Regions from separate parts of the Microbacterium sp. LjRoot45 genome, predicted to be linked through region 1. Evidence: predicted binding sites of a transcription regulator. Region 1 holds the regulator's gene; the other holds the start of a gene.
The links. The regulator LexA, encoded in region 1, represses DNA repair genes until DNA is damaged. The targets are predictions, from matches to a motif close to TCGAACANNTGTTCGA.
Positions count from the first base shown of each region.

Region 2: ACSQ18_RS00690 (DUF222 domain-containing protein) is a predicted target of LexA. The motif match lies at 11,549-11,564, and genes of this name have one in related genera.

Region 1 covers NZ_CAXUQM020000001.1:1,021,933-1,036,586, forward strand. The annotation lists gene hflX (GTPase HflX) at 1-83, shown strand, start outside; gene ACSQ18_RS04655 (S9 family peptidase) at 71-2,017, opposite strand; gene ACSQ18_RS04660 (methylenetetrahydrofolate reductase) at 2,264-3,229, shown strand; gene metE (5-methyltetrahydropteroyltriglutamate--homocysteine S-methyltransferase) at 3,226-5,544, shown strand; gene lexA (transcriptional repressor LexA) at 5,559-6,242, opposite strand; gene ACSQ18_RS04675 (LysM peptidoglycan-binding domain-containing protein) at 6,499-6,864, shown strand; gene ACSQ18_RS04680 (histidinol-phosphate transaminase) at 6,967-8,058, shown strand; gene hisB (imidazoleglycerol-phosphate dehydratase HisB) at 8,145-8,750, shown strand; gene hisH (imidazole glycerol phosphate synthase subunit HisH) at 8,747-9,394, shown strand; gene priA (bifunctional 1-(5-phosphoribosyl)-5-((5-phosphoribosylamino)methylideneamino)imidazole-4-carboxamide isomerase/phosphoribosylanthranilate isomerase PriA) at 9,451-10,197, shown strand; gene ACSQ18_RS04700 (SseB family protein) at 10,181-10,963, shown strand; gene ACSQ18_RS04705 (DUF1844 domain-containing protein) at 10,973-11,380, opposite strand; gene infC (translation initiation factor IF-3) at 11,608-12,258, shown strand; gene rpmI (50S ribosomal protein L35) at 12,321-12,515, shown strand; gene rplT (50S ribosomal protein L20) at 12,562-12,942, shown strand; gene ACSQ18_RS04725 (TrmH family RNA methyltransferase) at 13,033-13,839, shown strand; gene ACSQ18_RS04730 (helix-turn-helix domain-containing protein) at 13,977-14,237, opposite strand; gene ACSQ18_RS04735 (helix-turn-helix domain-containing protein) at 14,371-14,610, shown strand; gene ACSQ18_RS04740 (hypothetical protein) at 14,607-14,654, shown strand, end outside.
Region 2 covers NZ_CAXUQM020000001.1:142,990-157,643, forward strand. The annotation lists gene purQ (phosphoribosylformylglycinamidine synthase subunit PurQ) at 481-1,188, opposite strand; gene purS (phosphoribosylformylglycinamidine synthase subunit PurS) at 1,185-1,430, opposite strand; gene ACSQ18_RS00655 (ABC transporter substrate-binding protein) at 1,738-3,018, shown strand; gene ACSQ18_RS00660 (carbohydrate ABC transporter permease) at 3,125-4,180, shown strand; gene ACSQ18_RS00665 (carbohydrate ABC transporter permease) at 4,177-5,094, shown strand; gene ACSQ18_RS00670 (GH1 family beta-glucosidase) at 5,173-6,630, shown strand; gene ACSQ18_RS00675 (LacI family DNA-binding transcriptional regulator) at 6,638-7,651, shown strand; gene ACSQ18_RS00680 (uracil-xanthine permease family protein) at 7,807-9,153, opposite strand; gene ACSQ18_RS00685 (phosphoribosylaminoimidazolesuccinocarboxamide synthase) at 9,248-10,171, opposite strand; gene ACSQ18_RS00690 (DUF222 domain-containing protein) at 10,207-11,538, opposite strand; gene ACSQ18_RS00695 (hypothetical protein) at 11,944-12,267, opposite strand; gene ACSQ18_RS00700 (C25 family cysteine peptidase) at 12,283-14,654, opposite strand, start outside.

The sequences.
Region 1 (14,654 bases):
CGGCGCACGAGGAGGGTGGCACCGCGGTGCACGCCCACGTGGATGCGCGGCTGGCCGCGGAGCTCTCTCCCTACCTCGTCTGACCCGCTGTGGTCGGAGGCTCGGTCGTCTGAACGCCGGCATCCCGAGTTCCGGGACGGAGGTCGATCGGCGGCACGTCCGGCGTGGGGAACCCGAAGACCACCCCCAGGAAGGCCAGTTCGGTCTCCAGGGCGTGGACGATCGTCTCCTGGCGCCGGAAGCCGTGGCCCTCACCGTCGTACAGCACGTAGGCGTGAGGTATGCCGCGCGCGGCGAGGGTGTCGCGGATGGCCTTGGACTGCGCCGGTGGCACGACGGCATCCTCGGCACCCTGCAGGATGAGCAGCGGCACGCGGAATCCGTCGGGGCGGCTGAGGGGTGAGCGCTCCACGTAGAGCTGCTCAGCCTCGGGCAGCGGGCCGATCAGGCCGTCGAGGTAGCGGGCTTCGAAGTCGTGCGTGTCGGCGGCCAGCGCACGCGCATCGCCGACGCCGTACCTCGATACACCCGCCGCGAAGACATCGCTGCTGACGAGGGCAGCAAGCACCGTCCATCCGCCTGCGGAACCGCCCTCGATGGCCAACCGGCCGGGGTCGGCGCCACCCTGGGCGGCCAAGCCCGAGGCCGCTGCCACGACATCGTCGACATCGACGACCCCCCACTGGCCGCGCAGCCGCTCGCGGTACGCCCGCCCGTACCCGGTAGACCCGCCGTAGTTGACGTCCAGGATGCCGATGCCGCGACTCGTGAAGTAGGCGACCTTCGGTTCTGCCACGTCGCCCACGTGCGCCGTGGGCCCGCCGTGCACCCACACGAGGTACGGCGGGCGCTCGCCGTCCGGTCCGACGACGTGAGGGTGCGTCGGCCGGTAGTCGACGGCGTGGACGGGTCCGTGCGGGCCGTCGAAGGTCACGCCGCGTCCCTGCGGGAGCCAGACGGGATCACCCTCGAAGCCGCCGCCGCGGACGAGTTCGACCGAGCCGGAGGCGGTGTCGACCGCCCACACGCCGCTCACTCCCGGCGCGGCGCCCGACAGGAGCACGCGCGCGCCGTCGACGGCCTCCACGAGTGCGCGGCTGCGCACGGGGATGTCCAGGGGCGTGACGCCTCCTTCCCGGTCCACGACGACGACCTCATCGTGACCGTCGGTGCGGATTGCGAGGACGTTGCCGTGCGGGAGCGGCGCGTACCATCGCGAACCCAGCACCCACAGCGCACCGCCGGTGTCGGCATCGGCGGGCGACACGGCCGCGGGAGCGGTCTCGCCCGAGACGCGGAAGATGTTCCATCTGCCGGTCGGGTCGTCGAGGAAGAGCAGATCTCCCTCTGCGGTCCACTCCGGCTGCAGGGCCGCTGTCCGCCCCGACGAGACGGTGCGCACGTCTGCCACGCGGCCGTGTGCCACTCGTCCCACCCGGAGGGCCGTGCGATCCCACGGCATGTCGGGATGGTTCCACGCGATCCACGCGAGTCGTTCGCCGTCGGGGGAGAGCGCGGGCTGAGCGAGGAAATCGCTGCCCTCGGTCATCGTGGTCCGTTCTCCCGCCGTCGAGATCGCGACGATCGATCGTGCGGGAACGGGAGAGCGCCCGTGTGCTTCGCGCACGGCCAGCAGCATCCCGTGCTGCCACGACAGTCCGCCGTAGCGCACGTCGCCGTCGTCGTCGGTGAGAGCGACGGTCGTTCCGTCGCTGCGGAGGAGCCAGATGCGCTGGTCGCTCTTCTCGACGAAGAACAGCAGCCCGTCGGGCGACGCGGCCCACGATCCGCCGCCGTACTCGTGCACGCGGGAGCGCGCGTTCCACGGCGAGGGAAGAACGTCGACGACCTGCCCGTCCGCGTCGCGGCGGCGAACGGTGGTCCGTCCGCCCTCCGAGGGGATCGATTCCCCCCACCAGATCTCGTCGCCGACGAACGCGGCCCCGTCGAAGCGCGGCGCGGCAGCGGCGGCGGACAGCGGAGACGGCCAGGAGCCGTAGGGGAGGGTGTCAACCATCCCTCCACGGTACGCGCCGTGCCGGCGTCGTCCCTGCGAAACAACGCGTCACAGAAGGGCTGCGCGATGCGGCGGCGTCCTAGAGTGGGGGCATCGACCCGGCTCCGGCCGGGACAGCCCGGACGACGCGTCACGCGTCACGGGCAGGAGCGACAGCCGAGCCCGGCACCCGCCCGCAGACCGCAGCCTGTTGCGGTCGCGGCCGACCGGCCTCACCCCCGCTGACCCGCCCTGGACCCATCTGTCATGTCGCATCCCGCCGCCGAGGCCGACGCCCCGGCATCCGTGCCCGTTTCCTTCGAGGTGTACCCGCCGCGCCGTCCCGAGGGGATGCCGGCGCTGCACGAGACCATCCAGCAGCTCGCGCGCGTGTCACCCGAGTTCATCTCGGTCACGTTCGGCGCGGGCGGCTCATCGGGCGGGCGATCGCTCGAGGTGCTGACGCACATCCTGCGCGAGACGTCGGTGCCGCCCCTGGCGCATGTGACCTGCGTCGGCAGCACGCTCGCCGACGCGACGGCGCTCATCCGCGAGTTCCTCGACGCCGGCATCACCCGCTTCCTCGCGCTGCGGGGAGACCCGCCCGCCGGGGCGGCCGAGGGAGACGCCTTCCTCGGCGACCTCGAGAGCGCGGCCCAGCTCGTGCAGCTGATCGATCGCGTGCAAGCGGAGCGGGCACCGTACAGCGAGGCGGAGGTGCCCGGCGTCCCGGGGGCCGCTCGGGTCGCCCCGCGCGAGCGCGTGCAGATCTCGGTCGCCGCCTTCCCCAACGGCCACCCGCGGTCACGACACCGATACGAGGACATCGACGCGCTGCTGGCCAAGCAGGCCGCGGGAGCGACTCTGGCCATCACACAACTGTTCTTCGAAGCCGACGACTATCTCGACTTCGTCGATCGGGCCCGGGATGCCGGTGTCCGCATCCCCATCCTTCCCGGCGTGATGCCGCTCACCTCCCCGGGACGTCTCGCGCGGGTGCTCGAACTCACCGGCGACGCACGGCCCGCCGGGCTCGGCGGCGCGCTCGAGCGCGCATCGAGCAGCGAGGAGCAGCGTGACGTCGGTATCGCCCACGCGGCTGGACTCGCCCGCGCCGTTCTCGACGGTGGAGCACCCGGCGTGCATCTCTACGCCTTCAACAATCACGACACGGTGCTCGCGGTGCTCCGCGAGGCCGGCATCCGTCCCCTCGAACAGGAGAACCCCGCATGACCTTCCCCGCCGGAACGATCCTCGGCTACCCCCGCATCGGTCGACGTCGCGAGCTCAAGCGCGCGGTCGAGTCGCACTGGGCAGGCCGGTCCTCGGAGACGGAACTCGAGCAGACCGCGGCGACGCTGCGCGCTCAGACGCGCGCGCACCTGGCGAGCCTCGGGCTCGGACGCGACGACTCCTCCATCCCGGAGACGTTCTCGTACTACGACCAGGTCCTCGATCTGGCGGTGGCGGTCGGAGCCATCCCGGCGCGGTTCGATCCGCTGAGGGATGCCGACGGCACCATCGGTCTGTCGGCGTACTTCTCGGTCGCCCGCGGCGACGAGGAGCGAGCGCCGCTCGAGATGACGAAGTGGTTCGACACCAACTACCACTACCTCGTTCCCGAGATCGGGCCGGAGACGGTGTTCTCGCGGTCGGGCGACCGCTTCGCCGCGCAGCTGCGCGAGGCGCGCGCCGAGGGCTACCTCACGCGGCCCGTGCTCGTGGGACCGGTGACGTTCCTCGCCCTCGCGAAGCCGTCCGACGGCGCACCCGACGGTTTCCGCCCCCTCGACCGGCTCGACGACCTCCTGCCCGTCTACTCGGCGCTCCTCGCGGAGCTCCGCGACGCGGGCGCCGATTGGGTGCAGCTCGACGAGCCGGCGCTGGTCAGTCAGTCTCTCGCGCTGACGGACCGCGAGCTGGCTGACGCCGCCGAGCGCGCCTACGCCGTGCTGGGTGCAGCCGCCGAGCGACCGCAGCTCCTGGTGGCCGCCGGGTACGCGCAGCTCTCCGACGACGCCTGGCGCGTGCTCGCGGCAGCACCGGTCGACGCGATCGCGCTCGACCTTCGACGCGGCGCTGTTCCGGCGCCCGTACCGGGCCTCACCGAGAAGGTGCTCCTGGGAGGTGTCATCGACGGCCGCAACGTCTGGCGCGGTGACCTGGAGCGCGCCTGGAACGACCTCGGCGCGCTGACCGCTCTGGGCGCTGCACGGGTCGTGGCCGCCACGTCGACGTCGTTGCAGCACGTACCTCACGACGTGACCGACGAGCCCGACCTCGACCCGCGCCTCGCGGGCTGGCTGGCCTTCGCCGACCAGAAGACCGCGCAGGTCGTCACGCTGGCCCTCGGGCTCCGTGAGGGTGTCGAGGCGATCCGGTCCGACCTCGACGACGCCACGACCGCGCTCGCCGACCGTGCCGCGGCGCCGGGTGTTCGTGACGGTGCGGTGCGGGAGCGCACGGCAGCACTGAACGATGCCGACTTCGTTCGCGTCGACGACGAAGCGCGTCGGCAGGCGCAGCGTGACCTGGATCTTCCGGTCCTGCCCACGACGACCATCGGCTCCTTCCCGCAGACCGCAGACATCCGACGTGCTCGCGCGGCGCACGCGCGAGGAGAGCTCTCCGCGGGGGAGTACGACCGGTTCCTGCGCGAGGAGATCGCACGCGTCATCGCTCTGCAGGAGGACCTGGGTCTGGACGTCCTCGTCCACGGCGAGGCCGAGCGCAACGATATGGTGCAGTACTTCGCCGAGCATCTCGACGGCTTCGCGGTGACGCGCCACGGGTGGGTCCAGTCGTACGGGTCGCGAGCCACACGCCCGTCGATCCTGTGGGGGGACGTCTCGCGTCCCGCGCCCATCACGGTCGCCTGGACGGGGTTCGCTCAGTCGCTCACCGATCGTCCCGTGAAGGGCATGCTGACCGGACCGGTCACGATCCTCGCGTGGTCCTTCGTGCGCGACGACCAGCCGTGGAGCGAGACGGCCAACCAGGTGGCCCTCGCGCTGCGCGATGAGATCGCAGACCTCGAGGCGGCCGAGGTGCGCATCATCCAGGTCGACGAACCCGCACTGCGGGAGCTACTTCCCCTCAAGGCCGCGGAGCAGCCCGCATACCTCGACTGGTCCGTCGGGTCCTTCACGCTGGCCACGGCCGGGGCGCTGCCGCACACGCAGGTGCACACCCACCTCTGCTACTCCGAGTTCGATGTCGTGATCGGCGCGATCGAAGCTCTCGACGCGGACGTCACCTCGATCGAAGCCGCGCGCAGCCGCGGGGAAGTGATCGACGACATCGCCGCGTCGGGCTTCGGACACGGCGTCGGCCCGGGCGTCTACGACATCCACTCGCCGCGCGTTCCGTCCACCGACGAGGTGGCCGAACTGCTCGAACGTGCCGCGGCGCGCCTGCCGCTCGCGCAGGTGTGGGTCAATCCGGACTGCGGACTCAAGACCCGCGGCTACGACGAGACCGTCGCATCCCTGCGGAATCTCGTCGACGCCACGGCGCGCGTGAGGGAGAAGGTCGCGGCCGCCGTGTGACCGGCGCTCAGCGCTCACACGGCGCGGAGCACCGCCACGACCTTTCCGAGGACGACGGCTTCGTCGCCGAGGATCGGCTCGAAGGCGGTGTTCCGCGGCAGGAGCCAGGTGTGACCGTCGCGCTGGCGGAACGTCTTCACGGTGGCCTCGCCGTCGAGCATGGCGGCCACGATCTCGCCGTTGTCCGCGGTCGCCTGCGATCGGACGACGACCCAGTCGCCGTCGCAGATGGCCGCGTCGATCATGGACTCGCCGCTGACCTTCAGCATGAACAGGTCGCCCTTGCCGACGAGCTGGCGGGGGAGCGGAAAGATCTCCTCGACCTGCTGGTCGGCCGTGATGGGGATGCCGGCGGCGATCCGCCCGACGAGCGGCACCATCGCCGCGTCCCCCACAGACGGTGCTTCGTCGGCGGGATTCTCGGCGGCGCTGCCGGGAAGGTCGATGAGCACCTCCATCGCGCGCGTCTTGCCCGGGTCGCGTCGCAGATATCCGCTGAGCTCGAGCTGGTTGAGCTGGTGCGTGACGCTCGAGAGTGACTTCAGGCCGACCGCGTCGCCGATCTCCCGCATGCTCGGCGGGTAGCCGTGGTGGGCGATCGAGCGCTGGATGACCTCGAGGATCGCCAGCTGCTTGTCGCTCAGCGACGTGCGCCGTCGGGTCTGGGGCCTGTCCCGGGATGACCGGATCTCGTCCATGGCCGCGCTCCTCTCGAGTCCTCCGGAAGGTCTGCGCCTTCGAATGTCGGAGGTAGGTGATGGGGTCTTGTTGTCGAAACCGTATCCGCTTCCGCCGCTGATGGATGTGAGTGGATCGCGTGTCGCGTTCGATTCATCTCCGATGTCGGACGTGCTTGACACTCTAGATGTATCGAAGATAGATTCGGAAGAGAACTTCGTACCCGGCTCTCCCGGCCGAGGGTCGGGTACGAAGTTCCGAACCCCAGGAGGACTCATGACCACCATCGACATCGCCGCAGCACCCTCGCTGACCTCGGCGACGCGCCTGCGCCTCACGGTGCGCGGCCGCCGCGTCGTGGCCTTCCTCGCCGCTCTCCCCGCGATCGCCGCGCTCAGCATCGCGATCGTCTCCGGGGGCGGCGCGCTCGCGTCGGCCGATCACGGCGCAGCGGAGGGGGCGTTCACCACCGTCACCGTGCTTCCGGGTGACAGCCTGTGGTCCATCGCGGAAGAAGTCGCGCCGGCGGCCGATCCGCGTGACGTGGTCGACGCCATCGCTCGCCTCAACGCCCTCGGTTCCGCCGAGCTCGTCGCGGGTGACACTCTCGCCATTCCGGCCGAGTACGCGGCTCGCGACTGACCTTCCACCGGCGGTCGGCGGCATCCCGGCGCGCGTGGGCATGCGGGACCTTCGGCTACGCGGATTTCTCGCTCTCGACGAGGCGCGCCGTAGCATGGGGGAGTGAGTTCTCCTACCGACGGACGTGCCCGCCTCGAGGATCTTCCCCTCCGCGACGATCTGCGTGGACTGACACCGTACGGAGCTCCGCAAGCGCCTCTCCCGGTCGCGCTGAACGTGAACGAGAACACGCACCCGGTGCCCGAAGAGGTGGCAGACGACATTCTCGACAGCATCGCCCTCGCTCTGCGTGAGGTGAATCGCTATCCCGACCGGGAGTTCACGGCTCTGCGCGAGGGCTTCGCCGACTACCTCGGGCACGGGCTCGATCGCGATCAGATCTGGGCGGCGAACGGGTCGAACGAAGTGCTCCAGCACCTGCTCCAGGCCTTCGGAGGGCCGGGTCGCCGGGCGTTCGGATTCGGACCGACCTACTCGATGTATCCGCTCCTCACCCGGGCGACCGGCGCCGAGTACGTCGCCGGCGTGCGCGACGCCGACTACACGGTGTCGGCGGATTCGGCGTCCGCTCAGGTCGCCGACGCCGACCCGGACGTCACTTTCCTGTGCGCGCCCAACAACCCCACCGGCACGCCGATGTCACTCGACGTCATCGACGCCGTCTACGAGGCATCGCGCGGGATCGTGATCGTCGACGAGGCCTACCAGGAGTTCGCGCCGCGCGACGAGCGGTCGGCGTTGACCCTGCTCCCGGGGAGGGAACGACTCGTCGTCTCGCGCACGATGAGCAAGGCCTTCGCGTTCGCGGGAGCACGCGTCGGATACCTCGCCGCCGATCCGGGTGTCATCGACGCGCTGCGTCTCGTGCGCCTGCCGTATCACCTGAGCGCCCTGACGCAGGCGGCGGCTACGGCCGCGCTGCGCCACGCTCCCACGATGCTGTCGATGGTCGACGAGATCGTCGCTCAGCGCGATCGGATCTCCGCCACCCTCGATGCGCTCGGTTACACCCCGTACGAGAGCTGGACTAACTTCGTCCTCTTCTCGGGCGTCGACGATCCGGCCGCGACGTGGCAGGGCCTCTACGACCGGGGCGTGCTCATCCGCGACGTGGGGATCGCCCACAGCCTTCGGGTGACGGCCGGAACGGCCGACGAGTCCACCGCCTTCCTCGAGGCGCTCGCTTCGCTCTGACGTTCGCCCGCCCTGGGGGCCGCGAGCGAGGTCAGCGGCCGTGCAACACGACGCGGGGTCCGCTCCCGCCTCGGTACAATCGGCCCATGAGCACCTCCCGGACGGCGACACTGCGCCGCGCGACGAGCGAGTCCACCGTCGAGCTGGAACTCGACCTCGACGGGTCCGGGGTCAGCCACATCGACACCACGGTCCCGTTCTTCGATCACCTGCTCACCGCGTTCGCGAAGCACTCCCTCACCGACCTGACGGTGCGCGCTTCGGGCGACACCGACATCGACGCGCACCACACGGTCGAGGATGTCTCCATCGTGCTCGGCCAGGCGATCCGCCAGGCCCTCGGCGACAAGACCGGCATCTCCCGATACGGCGATGCACTCGTCCCGCTCGACGAGGCGCTCGCCCAGGCCGTCGTCGACATCAGCGGCCGGCCCTACCTCGTGCACACGGGTGAGCCCGCCGGCTTCGAACACCACCTCATCGGCGGCCACTTCACGGGTTCGCTGGTGCGCCACACCTTCGAGGCGATCGCCTTCAACGCGGGCCTCACGATGCATGTGACCGTGCTGGGCGGCCGTGACCCGCACCACATCGCGGAGGCCGAGTACAAGGCGCTGGCCCGCGCGTTCCGTCAGGCGAAGTCACTCGACCCGCTCGTGCGGGGTGTGCCCAGCACGAAGGGCGCTCTGTGAGCGACCCCGCACCGCTGGTCGCCGTACTCGATTACGGATCGGGCAATGTGCACTCCGCTGTTAAAGCGCTCGTGGCAGCGGGAGCGGACGCACGGCTGACCTCCGATCGCGGACTCATTCAGGACGCTGCGGGGCTCCTCGTACCGGGTGTCGGTGCGTTCCGCGCCGTGATGGATGCCTTGCGCGCCAGCCGCGGCGACGAGGCGATCGAGCGGCGCCTGGCCGGAGGGCGCCCCGTCCTGGGCATCTGCGTCGGGATGCAGGTCCTCTTCGAGCAGGGTGTCGAGCGCGGTGACGTCACCGACGGACTCGCGCAATGGCCGGGAACGGTGATCGAACTCGATGCCCCTGTGCTGCCGCACATGGGGTGGAACACGGTGCGTCCCGGTGAGGGTTCCGTGCTGTTCCGAGGTCTCGAACAGGAGCGGTTCTACTTCGTCCACTCGTACGGTGTCCAGCAGTGGACGCTCGAGGTCATGCGTCCGTTCCGGGAGCCGGCCGTGACCTGGTGCGACTACGGCAGTCCGTTCCTCGCCGCCGTTGAGAACGGCCCGCTGTCGGCGACGCAGTTCCACCCGGAGAAGAGCGGCGAGGCCGGCATCCGTCTCCTCGCGAATTGGGTCGATTCCCTCCCGCAGGGATAACCTCTCTCCTTGTGCACGCGCGCCAGACGCGCGCCCCCGACAGATCTCCCGGAGCCATGAACGATTTCGCGTCAACCCCTGAACTCATCCTCCTTCCCGCCGTCGATGTCGCCGGCGGCAAGGCCGTCCGTCTGACCCAAGGCGAGGCCGGCACGGAGACGAGCTACGGCGACCCCGTCGATGCCGCTCTCCAGTGGGCGCAGGACGGCGCGTCCTGGGTGCACCTCGTCGACCTCGACGCGGCATTCGGCCGGGGGAGCAACACCGCGATCCTCCGCAAGGTGATCAAGCAGCTGCGGGGCGTGCAGGTGGAGCTGTCCGGAGGCATCCGTGACGACGCGACCCTGGAAGCCGCGCTGGAGTCGGGCGCGGCGCGCATCAACCTCGGCACGGCGGCCCTGGAGAACCCGGAGTGGGCAGCCGACGTCATCGGCCGCTACGGCGACGCCATCGCGGTCGGACTCGACGTGCGCGGCACGACCCTCGCGGCGCGCGGGTGGACGCGTGACGGCGGAGATCTGTGGGAGGTGCTGGAGCGCCTGGAGGATGCCGGGTGCAGCCGCTACGTCGTCACCGACGTGACGAAGGACGGCACGCTGCGCGGCCCCAACCTCGAGCTGCTCCGCGAACTCGTCGCCCGCACCCCGAAGCCCGTGGTCGCATCTGGAGGCATCTCCAGCCTCGACGACATCGCCGCGCTTCGCGCGCTCGTCCCGCTCGGCGTCGAAGGTGCGATCGTCGGCAAGGCCCTGTACGCCGGGGCGTTCACCCTGGCCGAGGCGCTGGATGTCGCCGCAGGCTGAGGACGCCTGTCACCCCGCCGGCGATTCCGCGGGAGTGCCCTGGGAGGGGCGACGCTTCCCAGACAACCCCCACGCGGCCGACGACGGGTCAGCTGACCCCGCCCTGCTCGCTGCCCTGATGAGGTTCCGCGCCGGCACGGGGGATCAGGTGGAGGTCGTCGACGCGCTGCGGTCGGCGCGTGTGCTCATTCCGTTGATCGCGGAAAAGGGCGAGGAAGGACTCGCGCCCAGCGGTCTACGCGTCGACAAGACGCAGGAGCTCTCCATCGTGACGGTCGCCGCCCCCGACGGCCGACGCGTGCAACCGGTGTTCAGCTCGGTCGACACGATGCGTCGATGGGATGCCACGGCCCGGCCCATACCGGTGGAAGCGGTGCGCGTCGCGCTGTCGGCGTCGTCGGAGGACACCGATCTCATCGTCATCGATCCGACGTCCGAGACGGAGTTCGTGGTGAGGAGACCTGCCGTCTGGGCTATCGCCCAGAGCATCCCGTGGGAGCCGAGCTTCCACTCGCCGGAGGTCTTCCGTGCCTTGCAGGAGAGCGTGGCATCCGAGTTGTCCGTGATCGACGTCGTCGTCGTCGCGGGTGACCCCGACGCGCGGCTGCGCGGTCCCGAGCTCGTGGTGGTGTTGGAGCTGATGGACGGATTGGCGCGCGAGGCGCTCGACGCCGTGCTCGGCCGGCTGGCTCAGCGCTGGGCCGCCGACGATCGGATCGCCGTGCTCGCCGACTCGGTGACCGTCAAGCTTCGACGAGGAGCCTGATCCCGGCGTTCAGTTCACCGGTCCGGTGTACTTCTCGCCCGGTCCTTGTCCGATGGGGTCGGGAATGGCCGACGCCTCGCGGAAGGCGAGCTGCAGCGAACGCAGGCCGTCGCGCAACGACCGTGCGTGCATGTCGCTGATCTCGGGCGCTCCGGCGGTGATGAGGCCCGCGAGTGCATTGATCAGCTTGCGCGCTTCGTCGAGGTCGGTCTGCGTCTCGGGGGCGTCGGCCAGCCCCACCTTGACGGCGGCGGCGCTCATGAGGTGAACGGCGGCCGTCGTGATGACCTCGACGGCGGGCACGTCGGCGATGTCGCGCGTGGCCGCCTGTGCCGCGCGCTCCTGCTCCTCCCAGCGCTGATGCCGCGCGTCGTGGCTCTCGCCCTGGTCGCCGTGGTCGGGCCGAATCGTGTTCACGTGCTGCTCTCTGCTAGACTTGGCGCGCACCGGAGTGTTCTACTCCGGATCGAAAGAGGATCACATCCCACCCGCGCTTGCCGTTCCAGGCTACCGGGTCCACGCACTCCGCCCGGCTCGCGCAGGGTAGTCCGTCATGGAACAGGGTGCAGAAGACGGGAAGCCGATGCGCGCATCGTGCTGGTGGACGTGATCATCTTCCGCCCGCGACACTCATCCGTGTCACGGTGGCAGTCCCCGCACGAAGAGGAGTTCCGCACATCAGCGATCCCCGCACCAACGACCGCATCCGCGTCCCCGAGGTCCGCCTCGTCGGCCCCGCGGGTGAGCAGGTCGGCGTCGTCCGTATCGAGGTGGCGCTGCGTCTTGCACAGGAAGCCGATCTCGATCTGGTCGAGGTGGCTCCCAACTCGAAGCCGCCCGTGGTCAAGATCATGGACTACGGCAAGTTCAAGTACGAAGCGGCGCAGAAGGCCAAGGAAGCGCGACGCAACCAGGCCAACACCATCCTCAAGGAGGTGCGCTTCCGTCTGAAGATCGAGGCGCACGACTACACGACCAAGCTCAAGCGCGCGGAGGGCTTCCTCCAGGCGGGCGACAAGGTCAAGGCGATGATCCTCTTCCGCGGTCGCGAGCAGTCGCGCCCGGAGCAGGGCGTGCGTCTCCTCCGCAAGTTCGCGGAGGACGTGGCCGAGTTCGGAACCGTGGAGTCCAACCCAACGATCGACGGCCGCAACATGGTGATGGTCATCGCCCCGCACAAGAACAAGTCCGAGGTCAAGACCGAGCAGAACGCCGCCCGCGCAGCGAACAAGCAGGCTGCTCGCGAGGCTCGTACCGGTCAGGCTCCGGCCGCCGAGACGGTCGAAGCGGAATAAGCACTCCGGCCACGCCGGCCCCCAGACTCCCGCTCAGCGGGAACCACAACGAAGGAAGAACCATGCCGAAGCAGAAGACCCACTCGGGTGCCAAGAAGCGCTTCAAGGTCACCGGAAGCGGAAAGATCAAGAAGCAGCAGGCGAACCTCCGCCACAACTTCGAGGGCAAGCCGACCAAGCGTACGCGCCGTCTGTCGGCCGACAAGATCCTGGCCCCCGGCGACGCCAAGGTCGCCAAGAAGCTGCTCGGCATCTGATCGCCGGCGCATCGAGCGTTTGAAGAACACAGGGAAGTAAGAAGAAATGGCAAGAGTCAAGCGGGCTGTCAACGCCCACAAGAAGCGTCGCGTCATCCTCGAGCGCGCCTCCGGTTACCGCGGCCAGCGCTCGCGTCTGTACCGCAAGGCGAAGGAGCAGGTCACCCACTCGCTCGTCTACGCGTACCGCGACCGTCGCAAGCGCAAGGGCGATTTCCGTCGCCTGTGGATCCAGCGCATCAACGCCGCGAGCCGCCAGAACGGTCTCACGTACAACCGCTTCATCCAGGGCCTCGGCCTGGCGGGTGTGCAGGTCGACCGCCGTATGCTCGCCGAGCTCGCGGTGAACGAGCCCGCCGTGTTCGCCTCGCTGGTCGAGACGGCCCGTAAGGCGCTGCCGGCCGACGTCAACGCGCCCAAGGCGTAAACGTCCCCGCACTCCTGACAGGGCGTCCTCTTCGGAGGGCGCCCTGTCGTCGTTCCCAGCGGGGGAGCGCGTCGGCTCTACACTGAGAGCGTGCTCGAGAACCCCCGTTCCCCGCGTGTGCGCGCCGTCGCGAAGCTGACCAAGCGCAGCGCCCGCCAGGAGACCGGACTCTTCCTCCTGGAAGGTCCTCAAGCTGCTCGTGAGGCGCTCGCCTACCGCCCCGACACGATCGTGGAGATCTTTGCGACGCCCGCGGCGATGGAGAAGCACCAGGATGTGCGCGATGCCGCGCGGGCCGCCGGGCTGGACGTCGAGTTCACGACGGAGTCCGTGCTGGACGCGATGGCGGACACGGTGACGCCCCAGGGGATCGTCGCAGTGGCGAGGCAGTCGCCGTCCGCGGTGAGGGATGTGTTCGCCGCTGCGCCGTCGCTCATCGCTATCTGTGAAGAGGTGCGCGACCCGGGCAACCTGGGAACCATCATCCGCGCGGCGGATGCCGCCGGTGCGGATGCCGTCATCCTCACCGGGAGGACGGTCGACCCCTACAACCCGAAGGTCGTCCGCGCGACGACGGGCTCGCTGTTCCACCTGCCTATCGCCGTGGGGGCCGACCTTGCCGACGTCGTAGCGAGCGCGCACAGCGTGGGACTGCGGGTGGTCGCGGCGGATGTCGGCGGCGAGGACTTCCTCGCGCATCGGCCGACTCTCGCCGAGCCGACCGCCTGGCTCTTCGGCAATGAGGCGAGGGGGCTGGAAGAGGGCGCGCTCTCGCTCGTCGACCTCACGCTGCGCCTTCCCATCTACGGGCGGGCCGAGTCGCTGAACCTTGCGACCGCCGCCAGCGTCTGCCTCTACGAGAGCGCCTTCGCGCAGCGCAGCGGAGCGCGGCCGTGAGTCCGTTCTCCAAGACGAACAGTCGCACCGAGGGCCCGCGTCCGCCCTGGTGGCGCCGCGTGGCGGCCTGGCTGAGATCGCTGTTCCGCCGCTCCTGAGAGCGCCGGGCGACCCACGCACGCCAGGTTCCGGGCCTGTTACAGATCGTTAGACGGAAGCTTTCCGGTGATCAGGTCGACAACCGTGATGTCGAGCTCGTCAGCGATCGCGCCGAGCTCGTCGATGTCGAACGGCTCGGCCGCGGTGGTTCGCCGGCTCATCTTCGACTGGGTCATCCCGATGCGGCGGCCCATCTCGGCGCCGCTGATGCCGGCATGCCCAAGGTGAGCCTTCACGTTCTTGGCGATCGTCTGACGGCGCTCCACGTTCGGGCGTGGCAGGAAAGCGATATCACTCATGCCTCGACAGTAGCGGCTCATCCCGGGTGGCGCAACCGCTGAGCGGGTAACCAGCATCGCTCAGCGGGTGAAGCAACACGCCGATGGGTACGGGGTGCTTGCATGATCCCATTTCGTGGGTAACCATGTGTGCATGCTGAATGACCTACCCACTGAGCGAGTGACTCCCGCTCTCCGCTTCCTCGCCGCCGAGGCCAAGCTGTCGCAGCAGTCGCTCGGCGAGCGGGTCGGCCTATCTCAGTCGGCCATGGCACGCCGTCTCTCCGGGGACACGCCTACCACCCTCGACGACCTCGCTCGCATCGCAGGCGCGCTCGGCTACGACGTCCGCGTCACCTTCGTCGAGCGCGTCCCTCAGGCGGTGGCTTCGTGAGCCGGCGTCTCGCCGCCGTGATCGCCGCGGCTGCGGTCGTGCTG
Region 2 (14,654 bases), 880 kb from region 1:
GCGCCCACCCATCCGGCAAGCGCCACCGACCGAATGTGGGACATGCCCACCCATCCAGCAAGCGCCACCGACCGAATGTGGGACATGCCCACCTCCGCGCGCCGCTAGCGAGCCGCATCTCCGGCCGAGAGCCGGCCTGTCCCACTTTGCGCGAGCCATGTCCCACTCTGTGTCGCTTTGAGGGGCCGCAACCGGCCGAATGTGGGACATGGCCACCCAGGCAGGGGCCGCAACCGGCCGAATGTGGGACATGGCCACCCAGGCAGGGGCCGCAACCGGCCGAATGTGGGACATGCCCACCCAGGTAGCGGCCGCAACCGGCCGAATGTGGGACATGCCCACCCAGGGAGCGGCCGCAATCGACCGAATGTGGGACATGGCGACCCACCGAGGGCCGCAACCGACCGAATGTGGGACATGCCCACCCAGCGCGCCACCCAGCGCTCCACCCACCCAGCGCACCAGCGCGGCCGGAAGGCGTCAAACGGCGGCGGATGCCAGGGAGGCGACGGCCGACGTGAAGAACGAGAGACCGTCGACGCCCGACCGCATCGCGGCGGCGGTGTCGGGACCGAAGCCCGGCTCGACGGCGTGCTCGGGGTGCGGCATGAGGCCGACGACGTTGCCGCGCTCGTTCGTGAGGCCCGCGATGTCGTCGAGCGAGCCGTTGGGGTTGACGCCCACGTAGCGGAAGGCGACGAGACCTTCGCCCTCGATCCGCGCGAGGGTCTCGGCGGAGCAGATGTAACCGCCGTCGCCGTTCTTCAGCGGGATCGTGATCTCCTGGCCCGCCTCGAACTGCGACGTCCACGCGGTCGACGCGTTCTCGACGCGCAGCCGCTGGTCGCGGCGGATGAACTGTTGGTGGGCGTTGCGGATGAGTCCGCCGGGGAGCAGGTGCGCTTCGACGAGCATCTGGAAGCCGTTGCAGATGCCGAGGATGGGCATGCCGGCGGCGGCGGCATCCTTCACCTCCGCCATGATCGGCGAGAGCGCGGCGATCGCGCCCGCGCGGAGGTAGTCGCCGTAGCTGAAGCCGCCCGGGAGCACGAGGGCGTCGACGCCCTCGAGGTCGTGGGAGCCGTGCCACAGCGCGACCGGCTCGGCACCCGCGAGGCGCACGGCGCGCTGCGCGTCGCCGTCGTCGAGGGAACCGGGGAAGGTGATGACCCCGATGCGGGCGGTCACTCGACCACCTCGATGCCCACGACGTCCTCGATGACGGAGTTCGAGAGGATCTCGTCGGCGATCTTCTTCACGCTGGCCAGGGTCGCCTCGTCGGCGCTGTCGACGGTGAGCTCGAACCGCTTCCCGATCCGCACCCCCGAGATGCCGCCGACCTCGAGGCGCGAGAGCGCGCCGGCGACGGCCTTCCCCTGCGGGTCCAGCAGCTCGGCCTTGGGCATGACGTCGACGACGATGGTGGGCATCTGGAGGCTCCGGGAAGTCGCGGGAAGGGTGTCCACCCAGTCTACGGGTAGCCCAGCGGATGCCACGGAGCGCCGGCGGATGCCACGGAGCGCTCGCGCCATCCATCGGTCCCGCAGCCCGAAGCCGACTCGACGGATGCCGTGACCGAACCGTGATCCTTCTCATGGGAGCGCTCCCTTGACATTCGTGGGAGCGCTCCCGTACGGTCATCTCGTCTGGTGAGAGCGCTCCCACGGAACCCGATGTGAGACGGACCGCCGACGACAGCGAACACGCAGCTAGACCCACACCACAAAGGAGTGACACGTGAAATCACGCGCACTGCGCCGCATCGGGCTCATCGCCGGCGCCGCCACCACCACCGCGATCGTGCTTGCCGGCTGCGCCGGCGGCGGCACCCCGACGCCTTCCGAGTCGTCGGGCGAGCAGAACTTCGAGGGCGTCGAACTGACGCTCGCGACGTTCAACGACTTCGGCTACACCGACGAGCTCCTCGCCGAGTTCACGGAGGAGACCGGCATCAAGGTCGTGCACAACAAGGCCGCGACGTCGAACGACGCGCGCGCCAACTTCTTCCAGAAGCTCGGCAAGTCCGGCCTCGCCGACGTCGAGGCGGTCGAGATCGACTGGTTCGCCGAGATGATGCAGTACGCCGACCTGCTCGCTCCCGTCTCCGACGACCTCAAGGGTCGCTGGCTCGACTGGAAGGAAGCGGCCGCCACCGACGGCGACGGCAACCTGGTCGCCTACGGCACCGACATCGGCCCGCAGGGCATCTGCTACCGCGCCGACCTGTTCGAGGAGGCCGGCCTGCCGACCGACCGTGCCGAGGTCGCGAAGCTCTTCCCGACCTGGGACGCGTTCTTCGACGTCGCCGACCAGTACAAGGAGAAGACCGGCCAGCCGTTCATCGACTCCGCCAACGCCGTGCTCCAGGGCATCCTCAACCAGGAGGAGATCACCTACGAGAACACCGACGGCTCGATCGTCGCCACGGAGAACCCGGTCGTCAAGGAGGCCTACGAGACGGTCGTCGACCGTGCCGTGCCCGTCGCCGCGTACGCCGGCCAGTGGAGCGAGGACTGGTTCGCCTCCCTCGCCAGCGGCGAGTTCGCCACGATGCTCTGCCCCGGCTGGATGCTCGGTGTGATCTCGGGCAACGCGCCCGACACCAAGGGCTGGGACATCGCCGACGGCTTCCCCGGCGGCGGCGGCAACTGGGGCGGTTCGTACCTGGTCGTCCCGGCCAACGGTGCCAACGTCGCCGCGGCCCAGAAGCTGGCCGACTGGCTGACCGCGCCCGAGACGCAGATCAAGGCGTTCACCAACGCGGGCACCTTCCCGAGCCAGAACGACGCGCTCGCCAGCCCTGAGCTCGCCTCGGCGACCAACGAGTACTTCAACGACGCCCCCTCGGGTGAGATCCTCACCAACCGCGCGAACGCCATCACGGTCGCGCCGTTCAAGGGCCCGAAGTACTTCCAGTTCCACGACGCCCTCCAGAACGCGGTCACCCGCGTCTTCGACGGCCTCGAGGACAAGGGCACCAGCTGGAACACCTGGGTGACCGAGGTCAGCGCGTTCTGATCCCACCCGGACTCGGATGACCGGGGGTGCGGCGACCCGAACGCCGCGCCCCCGTCATCACCGAGACCTCCCCCCGGGCAGACCCACCCCACGACGAAGGACGACCGTGACCACGACACAGCAGCGCCCCGCGACGCGCCCGCGCACCACAGACGACGGCCCCCGGGCACCCCGGGTCATCTCGTTCTCCCAGAAGCTCAGCAAGTGGGACATCAAGTTCTCGCCCTACCTGTACATCTCGCCGTTCTTCCTGATGTTCGCGGTCGTCGGTCTCTTCCCGATCGCCTACACGGCCGTGATCTCCTTCATGGACTGGGACCTCATCCGCAACTCGGGTGAGTTCATCGGCTTCGACCAGTACGTGTGGATCCTCACGCAGCCCCACTTCTGGACGGCCCTGCGCAACACGTTCAGCATCTTCGTGCTCTCGAGCGTGCCGCAGCTGATCCTCGCGATCTTCATCGCCGCCGTCCTCGACCGCAACATCCGCGCCAAGACCTTCTGGCGCATGAGTGTCCTGCTCCCCTTCGTCGTCGCGCCCGTCGCCGTCGGCCTCATCTTCACGGCGATCTTCGCCGACAACTTCGGGCTCGTGAACAACTGGCTCACCTCGATCGGACTTACCCCGATCCCCTGGCACAAAGACCCCTTCTGGAGTCACATCGCGATCGCCACGATGGTCAACTACCGCTGGACCGGTTACAACACGCTGATCCTGCTGGCCGCGATGCAGGCCGTGAACCGGGACTTCTACGAGGCGGCCACCGTCGACGGCGCCGGTCCCGTGCGACAGTTCTTCTCCATCACGCTCCCGTCGCTCAAGCCGACCCTCATCTTCGTCATCATCACTTCGACGATCGGCGGTCTGCAGATCTTCGACGAGCCTCGCGTGTTCGACCAGTTCGGTCGAGGCGGTGCCGCCCAACAGTGGCTCACGATCTCGCTCTACCTCTACGACATCGGGTGGGGCCAGTGGAACTTCGGCCGGGCCGCCGCGATGGCCTGGATCCTCTTCATCATCATCTTGCTCATCGGTCTGCTGAACCTCCTCATCACCCGCACGCTCGTGCGCGACGAGGGTCTGCATCGGGAGCTCACGAAACGGCAGCAACGCGCGCTCGAGAAGTCCGCGAAGCGCGACGCGAAGGAGGGCTCGCGATGAGCACGCTCGGAACCCCCACGCCCCTCGCGACCGTCGAGGACACCATCCCGGATGCCGGTGCCCGCCGCAAGGCCGGCCGCACCGTCCGCATTCGCGGCTCCCGCCCCGGGTGGGTCGTCTACGGCATCCTGACGGTCGTCTTCCTCACGGGCGTCTTCCCGCTGTACTGGTCGTTCATCATCGGCTCGGGTGACGCGTCGTCGCTGCGCCGCCCGTTCAGCTGGGTGCCCGGCGGCAACTTCTGGGACAACGCCGTCGCCGTCATGAACAACCCCGCCGTCAACTTCTGGCCGGCGCTGTGGAACTCGATCTACAGCTCCTTCCTCATCGCCGCGGCCGTCGTCATCACGTCGACGCTCGCCGGCTGGGCGTTCGCCAAGCTCCGCTTCCACGGCGGTCCGGCGCTGCTGGTGTTCGTCGTCGCGACGATGGCCGTGCCGCAGCAGCTCGGCGTCGTGCCGCTGTACATCCTGTTCAGCGAGCTCGGGTGGACCGGCCAGATCGGCGCGATCATCATCCCGGCGCTCACGAGCGCGTTCGGCGTCTTCTGGATGACCCAGTACCTGCGACAGGCGGTGCCCGACGAACTCATCGAGGCCGCCCGCGTCGACGGCGCGTCGATGATCCGCACGTTCTGGACCGTCGGCGTCACCGCCGCCCGACCGGCCGCGGCCATGCTGTTCCTCTTCACCTTCGTCGGGGCGTGGAACAACTTCTTCTGGCCGTTCATCGTGCTGGATCGGCAGAACCCGACCCTTCCCGTGGCGCTGTCGCTGCTGCAGTCGAACTACTTCGTCGACTACTCCATCGTCCTCGCCGGGGTCATCCTCGCCACGATCCCCCTGCTGCTGCTGTTCATCTTCGCCGGCAAGCAGCTCGTGAGCGGCATCATGGCGGGTGCGGTCAAGGGCTGAAATCGGCCCCGCCGACGACCCGAGCGCCATTCGGCGGTACCCTCCATGAGCCACACTTTCCGAGAGGACACTGCGTCCATGTCGCGCACCTTCCCCGACGGCTTCCTGTTCGGAGCCGCCACCGCCGCCTTCCAGATCGAGGGCGCGGCCTTCGAAGACGGCCGGACGGCATCCATCTGGGACGCCTTCTGCCGCGTGCCGGGAGCGGTCATCAACGGCGACGACGGCGACGTCGCGTGCGACCACTACCACCGCTACCGCGACGACGTCGCGCTCATGAAGAGCCTCGGGCTGGACACATACCGCTTTTCGGTCTCGTGGTCGCGCGTGCGCCCGGATGCCGGTGCCCTCAACCCGAAGGGCATCGACTTCTACAAGCGCCTCGTCGACGAGCTGCTCGACGCCGACATCCTTCCGTGGCTGACCCTCTACCACTGGGACATGCCGCAGGCGCTGCAGGACCGCGGCGGCTGGACCGTCCGCGAGAGCGCCGACCGGTTCACCGAGTACGCGCTCTCCGTGCACGACGCGCTCGGCGACCGCGTGCAGCACTGGACGACGCTCAACGAGCCGTGGTGCTCGTCGTTCCTGAGCTACACCGGCGGCATCCATGCACCCGGCCACTTCTCCGTCACGGAGGGCGTGCTCGCCGCCCACCACCTGCTGCTCGCCCACGGGCAGACGGTGCAGGCACTCCGGGAGCGCGACGCGTCGCTCGACCTCGGGATCACCCTGAACCTCACGGTCGCCGAGCCCGCCGACCCGAACAACGCCGCCGACCTCGACGCCGCGCGCCGCATCGACGGCCAGTTCAACCGCTGGTTCCTCGACCCGATCTTCCGTGGCAGCTACCCCGCCGACATCGTCGAGGACTTCCGTGCCGTCGACCCCGCCGCCATCGACGCGCTCGATGCCGCCACGCACCCCGGCGACCTCGAGGTCATCGCCACCCCGCTCCAGGCGCTCGGTGTGAACTACTACCACGGCGAGTTCGTCGGCGGTCAGCCCGACCCGAACCCGCCGACCCCGGGCGACGCGCCCACGACGCGACAGACGGCCTCGCCGTTCCCGTCGCACGACGGCATCCACTGGCACGAACGCGGTCTTCCCCGCACGTCGATGCACTGGGAGGTGCAGCCCGAGGCGCTCACGACCCTGCTCGAGCGGGTGTCCGACGAGTACGCGAAGGATGCCGGTACCGCTCTCTACGTGACCGAGAACGGCGCCGCCTACGACGACGTGGCCGTGATCGAAGACGGCGAGACCCGGGTGCACGACGCGGACCGCACCGAGTTCCTGCGCGGGCACCTCGGTGCCGTGCTCGACTCCGCCGACGCCGGAGTCGACGTCCGCGGCTACTTCTACTGGTCGCTGCTCGACAACTTCGAGTGGGCGTGGGGGTACGAAAAGCGGTTCGGCATCGTCCGCGTCGACTACGAGACGCAGGAGCGCGCGTTGAAGGACAGCGCGCTGGAGTATCGTCGGGTCATCGCCTCTCGGGCGATCGACATCCCGAACCCGCTCCTGCAGAGGTAGCCCCGCCGTGACCATCGATTCGACGCGCTCCGCCGCGACCATCGAAGAGGTGGCTGCCGTGGCCGGTGTGTCGCGCTCGACGGTCTCACGCGTCGTCAACGGCTCCACGGCCGTGAGCCCCGCCGCCCTCGAAGCGGTGCACCAGGCGATCGCCGAGCTGAACTACGTGCCCAACCGCGCAGCGCGGTCGCTCGCCAGCCGCGCCACGATGGCGCTCGCGCTCGTGGTACCGGAAGACACCACGCGCTTCTTCGGCGACCCGTTCTTCGCCGCGATCGTGTCGGGGATCAACGCGCGCCTCAGTCGCTCCGACTACGTCCTGAACCTGATCATCGCCAGCGACGACCCGCAGGACAAGGCGACGGCCTACCTGCGCAGCGGCGCCGTCGACGGCGCGATCGTCGTCTCGCACCACACGAGCGACACCTTCATCGACCGCATCGCTGCTGCCGTGCCCGTCGTCTTCGGTGGGCGTCCCGTGCGCGAACGCGACAGCGACTACTACGTCGACGTCGACAACGTCGCCGGCGGCCGCCGCGCCACCGAGTACCTCATCGGCACCGGGAAGCGGCGTATCGCGACGATCACCGGCCCGCTCACGATGCCCGCCGGCGTCGACCGTCTCGCGGGGTACCGGGAAGCGCTCGCCGCCGCAGGGCTCGAAGAGGTCGCGGTAGAGGACGGCAACTTCACCGCCGACGGCGGCGCCGCCGCCATGCAGCGCATCCTCGACCGCCAGGTGGCCTTCGACGCGCTGTTCGTCGCCAGCGACCTCATGGCCCGCGGTGCCCTCGCCTCGCTCGGGCGCGTCGGCATCCGCGTGCCCGACGACATCGCGATCATCGGCTTCGACGACTCGCCCGTCGCGCAGACGGTGAGTCCGCAGCTGACGACCATGCGGCAGCCGTCGTTCCAGCAGGGCGAGCGCATGGCCGACATCCTGCTGTCGATCCTGTCGGGCGGAAAGCCCCCGCACGTGACGATCCTCGAGACCGACCTGATCGTCCGCGTCTCCGCCTGACGCGGTCGCCTAGTTCGCGTCGGTCGGGGCTGGCATCGGTCTGGGGTTTCGCAACTCCGGAAACGACGCTCCCCCCGGGCCCGAAGCGGGCCACAGGGGGAGCTAACGAGGCAGCTGTCCGGAGTTGTGAACGCCCGGGCCTGCGGAACGAGCGGCTACTGCGGGTCGCCGCCGAGCTGGCCGATCGGGACGATGGGGCCGCCGTCGTCGGCTCCGGTCTTGCGCCACCGGGCGATCGCGTTGCCGCCGTGGTAGATCGCGAGCGCGGCGATCGTGCCGAGCACGATCGCGCCGAAGCTCAGGGTGCCGAGGTTCATGGTGAAACCGGCGATCGCGATGACGAACGCGACGGCGACCGTGTACTGGTTGACGGGGCGGGAGAAGTCCACCTGGTTGTCGACCCAGATCTTGATGCCGATGACGCCGATGAGGCCGTAGAGCGCGGTCGTGACACCACCGAGCACGCCATTGGGCATCGCGAAGATGACCGCGCCGACCTTGGGGGAGAAGGCGAGGAGGATCGCCACGATGCCGGCGACCCAGTAGGCGGCCGTCGAGTAGACGCGGGTGGCGGCCATGACGCCGATGTTCTCGCCGTAGGTCGTGGTACCCGAGCCGCCGAGGCCGCCCGCGACGACCGTCGCCACGCCGTCGGCGACGAGGGCGCGGCCGGTGTGACGGTTGATCGTCGGGTCGCCGGTCATGGTCGCGACGCCGCGGACGTGCCCGACGTTCTCGGCGATCAGGACGAGGACGACGGGGAGGAACATCGGGAGCGCGCCCCAGGCGACCGGGTCGCCGAAGGCGGGGAAGTGGAACTCAGGCAGGCCGATCCACGCGGCGCCGGCGACGCCCGAGAAGTCGACGCGTCCGAGGATCATCGCCACGACGTACCCGACGACGACGCCGAGGAAGATCGAGATGCGGCCGAGGAACCCGCGGAACAGCACGGCGAACAGGATGCAGGCGACGAGGGTGATCGTGCCGAGCAGCGCGTCGGTCTGGAAGTTCTGCCACGCGACCGGGGCCAGGTTCAGGCCGATGAGGGCGACGATGGCGCCGGAGACGACCGGCGGCATGAGCTTCTCGATCCAGCGAGTACCGGTGGCCTGCACGAGGAAGCCGACACCGGCGAGCAGGAGGCCCGCGACGAAGACGCCGAGGAGCGCCTGCGACAACTGCTCCGCCGTCTCCAGCGGCTTGCCGCCTCCGGGGCCGAGCGCGAGGATCGGCGCGAGGAAAGCGAACGACGACCCCAGGTAGCTGGGGAGGCGGTTGCGGGTGAGGAGCAGGAAGAGCAGCGTGCCGACGCCCGAGAACAGCAGGGTCGTCGAGACGGGGAAGCCGGTGATGACGGGCACCAGGAAGGTGGCGCCGAACATCGCGACGACGTGCTGTGCGCCGATGGCGATCGTGCCGCCCCAGCTCAGACGCTCGTCGGGCTTCACGACGGCGCCGCGCTCGACGTGGCGGCCGTCGCCGTGGAGTTTCCAGGTGGGCATGGCGATGCTCCTCAGATTCGGGGGAAGGTCGGGCGTGATGCTCGACGTCAGGTTATCTGGGAGAACCCTGGGAGCGCCGGAACGGCGCGCGCGCTCAGGCGGTGAGCAGGCCCAGCAGCTCGCGGTACTTGTCCGCCGTGCGCGCGACGATGTCGGCGGGAAGCTCGGGCGGCGTGCCCTGCTGGTCCCAGTGGGCGGCGAGCCAGTCGCGGACGATCTGCTTGTCGAAGCTCGCCATCCGCTCCGCCGGTGTCGTGCCGGTGCGCCACGCCTCGGCATCCCAGTAGCGCGAAGAGTCGCTCGTGAGGACTTCGTCGGCGAGGGTGAGGATGCCGTCGGCATCCACCCCGAACTCGAACTTCGTGTCGGCGAGGATCAGCCCCTTCTCCTCGGCGATGGCGGCGGCGCGGGTGTGGATCTCGAGCGACGCGTCGCGGAGTTCGGCGGCGCGCTCGGCACCGACGAGCTCGACGGTCCGCGCGAAGGTGATGTTCTCGTCGTGCTCACCCATCGGCGCCTTGTAGGCGGGGGTGAAGAGGGGCTCGGGCAGACGGTCGCCGTTGTCGAGTCCGGCGGGGAGCGGGATGCCGCAGACCGTTTGGCTCGCGCGGTACTCCGCCCACCCGGAGCCGGTGAGGTAGCCGCGCACGACGCACTCGATCGGCTGCATGTCGAGCGCACGCACGACCATGGCCCGGTCGGCGACCTCGGCGGGCGGCGTCGCGCCGGCGACGAGGTGGTTCGGCACGGGGCGTCCGCCGTCAGCGCCGGCGAGCTGGTCGAACCACCAGAGGCTGAGGCTCGTGAGCAGCGCGCCCTTGTCCGGGATGCCGGGGCTCAGCACGTGGTCGAACGCGCTCACGCGGTCACTCGCGACGACGAGCATCGTGCCGGGGGCGGCATCCGCGGCGTCGGCGGGCCGGTACAGGTCGCGCACCTTCCCGGAGTACACGTGGGTCCAGCCGGGGAGTTCGCGCGCGTCGGTCACCCGTTCATTATCCCGGTCGGGTGTGGTCATCAGTGATCGCGCTCGCTCCTCGCGTGATGGCGCCGTCAGGCGATCAGTTCGTAGCGTGCGCGGCCGCCGCGACGGCGGGTGCGTGCGGAGTCTATCCACGCGGGCGGCGTGAGCCACACCGTCGCGGACGTGCCCACACCCTCGACATCGATGTCCCAGCCATCGTCGTGCACCCGATGGTGACAACCCGAGCACAGCAGCACCCCGTTCGACAAATCTGTCGGACCGCGATCTCGCTCCCACCATCGGAGGTGGTGCACGTGGCACCAGGTGAGCGGGGCGCCGCATCCTGCACAGCCGCCGTCGCGCTCACCGAGCGCCAGCTTCTGCGCGCGGGTGAAGAGCCGCTTCGCCCGGCCCCAGTCGAGGATCTCGGACTCGCCTCCGAGCACGCACGGGATGAGTTCTGCGTCAGCTGCCAGCCGGCGGGCGGCCTGTGCGCTCACGGGCACGTCGATGCCGTCGATGGTGGCCGAGCCGTGGCCCGTGAGGAGGGTGTCGAGATCCACCCGGACGATCACCGTCGCCGACGGCCCGGAGGGGAGCGCGTCGCATCCGAGTCCGTGGCGGCAGAGATCCGCCAGGGCGTCGGCCTGCAGCTGCCTCACGCTGCGCTGATCGCGCTCGGCCTCGTCGAGGTGCTCATTGCGTCGCAGGGCGCCGGTGACGAGCCCATCGATCGCCGCCCGTATCGGTGCCGCCGTCTCGGGGTCGAGTCGCGCCGTCAGCACGACCATGCCCTCGCGCTCCTGGATGACGAGCGAGCGCTCGCCGCGCCGCTCCTGCTCCCGCGGCTCGACGCCGTCGGGATCCAGATGTGCCTCAGCACGGGAGAGCAGCCGTTGGAGTTCGTCGGGACGTAGCCCCTGGGCGAGGTCGACCAGTTGCCGCTCGGCATCATCCCGCGCGAGGGGAGTGCAGCGCGTCGATACACGGTCGAGCAGGGCGACGATCTGCGAGGCCGCCCACGTGCCCAGTGCACCGCACGCCACCGCGGCAGCGACGTGCGGGTGCGCCGCGGGGAGCTCCTCGCCGGTCAGCGAGCGCCGCGACGCGGTTGCCTCTCCCACCTGGACGAGTCGCGCCGCCTCGCCGCCCGTGGTGCCGGTGGCGGTCGCGATCATCGCGACGGGCGTGCGAAACCCCTGGCGCTTGGCGAGCGAGTCGCGGCCGAGCTCGGTGCGCGACTGCCGCGCCACCTCGGCGGCGACGGGGGCCAGCGCCGCCTCGACCTGCCTTTTCAGGGCCCCGAACGCCGTCGTGACAGCCACGAGTTCGCCCGGGGTCAGGGCCTCGGGCGCGCGCTCGCCGCCGGCTGCCGCGAGCGCGGCCAGCGCCTCGGCGATGCGATCGAGCGGGGTGATCATGCGTCGAGTTTAGAAGGAATGTTCGAGAGATGTCGGGAGTTATCCACAGGGGTGAGCGAGCGATGACGGGTACGGCGTTTCGTCTCGCTGCGCTCGCTCAACGACCGGAGGGGTGAGCGGGCTCGACGACCGGAGGGAGCGCGGGCGATGACGGGTACGGCGTTTCGTCTCGCTGCGCTCGCTCAACGACCGGAGGGGTGAGCGGGCTCGACGACCGGAGGGAGCGCGGGCGAGGACGGGGAGCGTCGTTTCGTCTCGCTGCGCTCGCTCAACGACCGGAGGGGTGAGCGGGCTCAACGACCGGAAGGGTCAGCGGGCGAGGGAGGGGTACGGCGTTTCGTCTCGCTGCGCTCGCTCAACGACCGGAGGGTTGCGCTGGCTCGACGACCGGAGGGTTGTGTCCGCTCAACCACCCGGGGTGATGCTGTCGACGAAGGCGAAGGCCTCGTCGACGACGCCCTCCCACAGGTCGGCGGACGCGTCGGGCACGAGCACCCACTCGCGCATCGCCCGTTCGCGCATGATCATGCGCTCGGCGCGGCCCGTGGCATCCAGCTCGGTGACCCGCGCCTCGGGCAGCTTCGCGATGATCCCCGACTTCACGCGGAAGGCGAAGATCTTGCCGCGGATGCGGAGTCCTTCGCTTCCGAACATCGGACCGATGTCGACGCCCTCGCGTCGCAGGTGTGCGGCGGCGAGGGCGTCGAACAGCTCGTCGGGCGAGGTCATGCCGTCAGTATGGCCTCACCCGTCCCGCCCGGCCAGCTCCAGCACCGAGACGGCGGCGTCGCCGTGGGATGCCGTGACCTCCACGGCGCGTCCCCGGAGTTTCCGCGGCAGCTTCGCGATGCCGTCGGCATCCGTCTCCAGCACGACCTCTTCGCCGTGGCCGTCGACGGCCCGCACGTGGACGAGCGCGCCTTCGACCGGTCCGGGATCTCCCGGCCGCCCGGGGACCGGCTCGGCCCGCTCGATCGTGACCCGAAGGAGACCGTGCCCGAGGTCCGCCTCGAGGACGAGCCGCGGGAAGGCGGCGCGGTAGACGCGGAGCTCGGGGTCTCCCAACAGGTTGAGGCTGAAGATCTGCCACCGGTCGTAGCCCGACCAGTAGCCCGTCGATCCGAAGACGCCCACGCGGCTGTCGTTGAGGAGCCCGAGGTGCCGCGTGGAGGCGAGGCGGTGGAAGAACGCCCGCTGGAAGTCGTCGCCGACGCCGATCCACGAGAACCTCGTGTTGCCGACGTAGCCGACGGCCCCGCCCGCGCCGTTGAGCAGCAGCGCCTCTCCCATGGCGTCACTCGCGTCGAACCCGTTCGTGAGGCACGAGTCGGCGTAGCCGATGAAGCCCGGCGTGCCGTTGCGGAGCGAGGCGGCCATGCCGGTGCCGAGGTGCGCGACGCCCGACTGACTGCCGTGTCCGGACAGCGACACGAGGTGCGGTGCGGCATCGAGCCCGCCGCGCAGGCCCGACTCCGTCAGGTACTGCACCGGCGCCGACCAGCGGTCGAACCACGACAGGTCGCGCTCGTCCTCATAGTGCCGCGAGAACCGGTCGATGCCGGGCACCTCGCTGCGGAGCTGCTTCCGCAGCCGCTCCTGGTCGGCCATCGACCCTTCGGCCCCCCGCGGGTTGAACTCGTAGGCCTGCGGTGCCCGCTCGGCCGCGGCGCCGTGCACGACGATCCACGGGCTCGGCACCGGGAAGGTGAGCGTCGTGAAGAACAGGGGGATGCGGATGGCGCTCGGTCGCGCGTCGGTCGCCGACATCGCGTAGTACCAGCCGCGGACGGATGCCGACGGGTCGGTCTTGAAGGGCAGTTCACGCCGATCGGTCTCGGTGATGCGGGCGATGAGGTCCCACGTGTAGTCCGCGGGCGCGGCGGTGAGCTTCAGCAGCGCCCGGTTCTGACCCGCCTGGGTGGCGAACTGGTTGTCGCCGGGCGTGGCGGCGGCGGTCGGCCACAGGAAGGTGCGCCCGCCCCAGTCGGACGACACGAGGACCATGCGGCGCGGCCAGTCGCGGTCGGCCAGCAGCCCCCACACTCCGCCGGCCCGTTCGTAGGCGAGCGTCTTGTCGACGAACACCGCCGCCTGGGCGGCATCCTCCACGGGAGCTCGCCCGACGCTCAGGTCGGTGCGCAGCACGACGCCGTCGATGTCGGTGCCGTCGGCGTGGTTCTGCCCGTAGAGGCCGTTGCCCGCGGCATCCCATGCGTGCTCCGGCACGTACACCCAGGGGAGCGTGAAGGAGAAGAACCCGAGGTCGATGCGGCGGGTGCCGATGAGGAAGCTCGACAGGCTCGCGTAGTAGAAGTCGGTGGGGATCGTGTTCCACGCGTACAGGAACTGCAGCGGTGTCGCGACGAGGCTCTGCGGTCCCTCGACGCGGATCCACTCCGTGGGAGTGGCGCTCCGGGTCGCGTAGTCGCCGGTGGTGAAGTACCAACCGGGCGACGCGCTGCCCGACGTGCCCGCGGAGTCGTACGGGATGAGCGTGCCGTCGCTGATGCGGGTGAGCCGGTTGTCGACGCTGTTGCCCCACCAGTCGCCGAGCGCCTGCGCGTGGATGCGGAGGTGCGAGCCCGTCCAGAAGCTCTGCCCGTTGTCGGGCTTCGCGTTCGTGCCGACGGCGACCGTGCCGAGCATGCCGCCGGCAGCCTGCCGGGCGGGCACGATCGAGACGTCGCCACCCACGAGCAGCCACGAGATGCCCCAGTCCTGCCGCTTCGCGACGAGGAAGCGCCGGATGACCTCGGCGAGGTCGCGGGAGCCCGTGCGGAAGTCGCCCCAGCGCCCGTCGAGGATCTCGGTGATCGTGACCACGCGGGCCGTGATGCCCCGCGCGCGCTTGGCCTGCGCGAGCCGCTCGAACTGCGCGACGATGCCGGGACGCGGCGCTCCGCGCGTGAGCGTCATCGGATTCCACGTGTAGTCGTCGGTGACGATGACGTACGCGGAGGGGAACTCGAACCGCGGCCAGTCGAGCTCGATCTTCTCGACGACCTCCGGGTTCAGCACCGAGCCGCGGACGACGTCGCGTAAGCGCACGCTCTCCGTCTCGGTCACGGGGAGCGCCTCGGGCAGCAGCTGCAGTCGCTGCTCGTCGAACGCGTCGC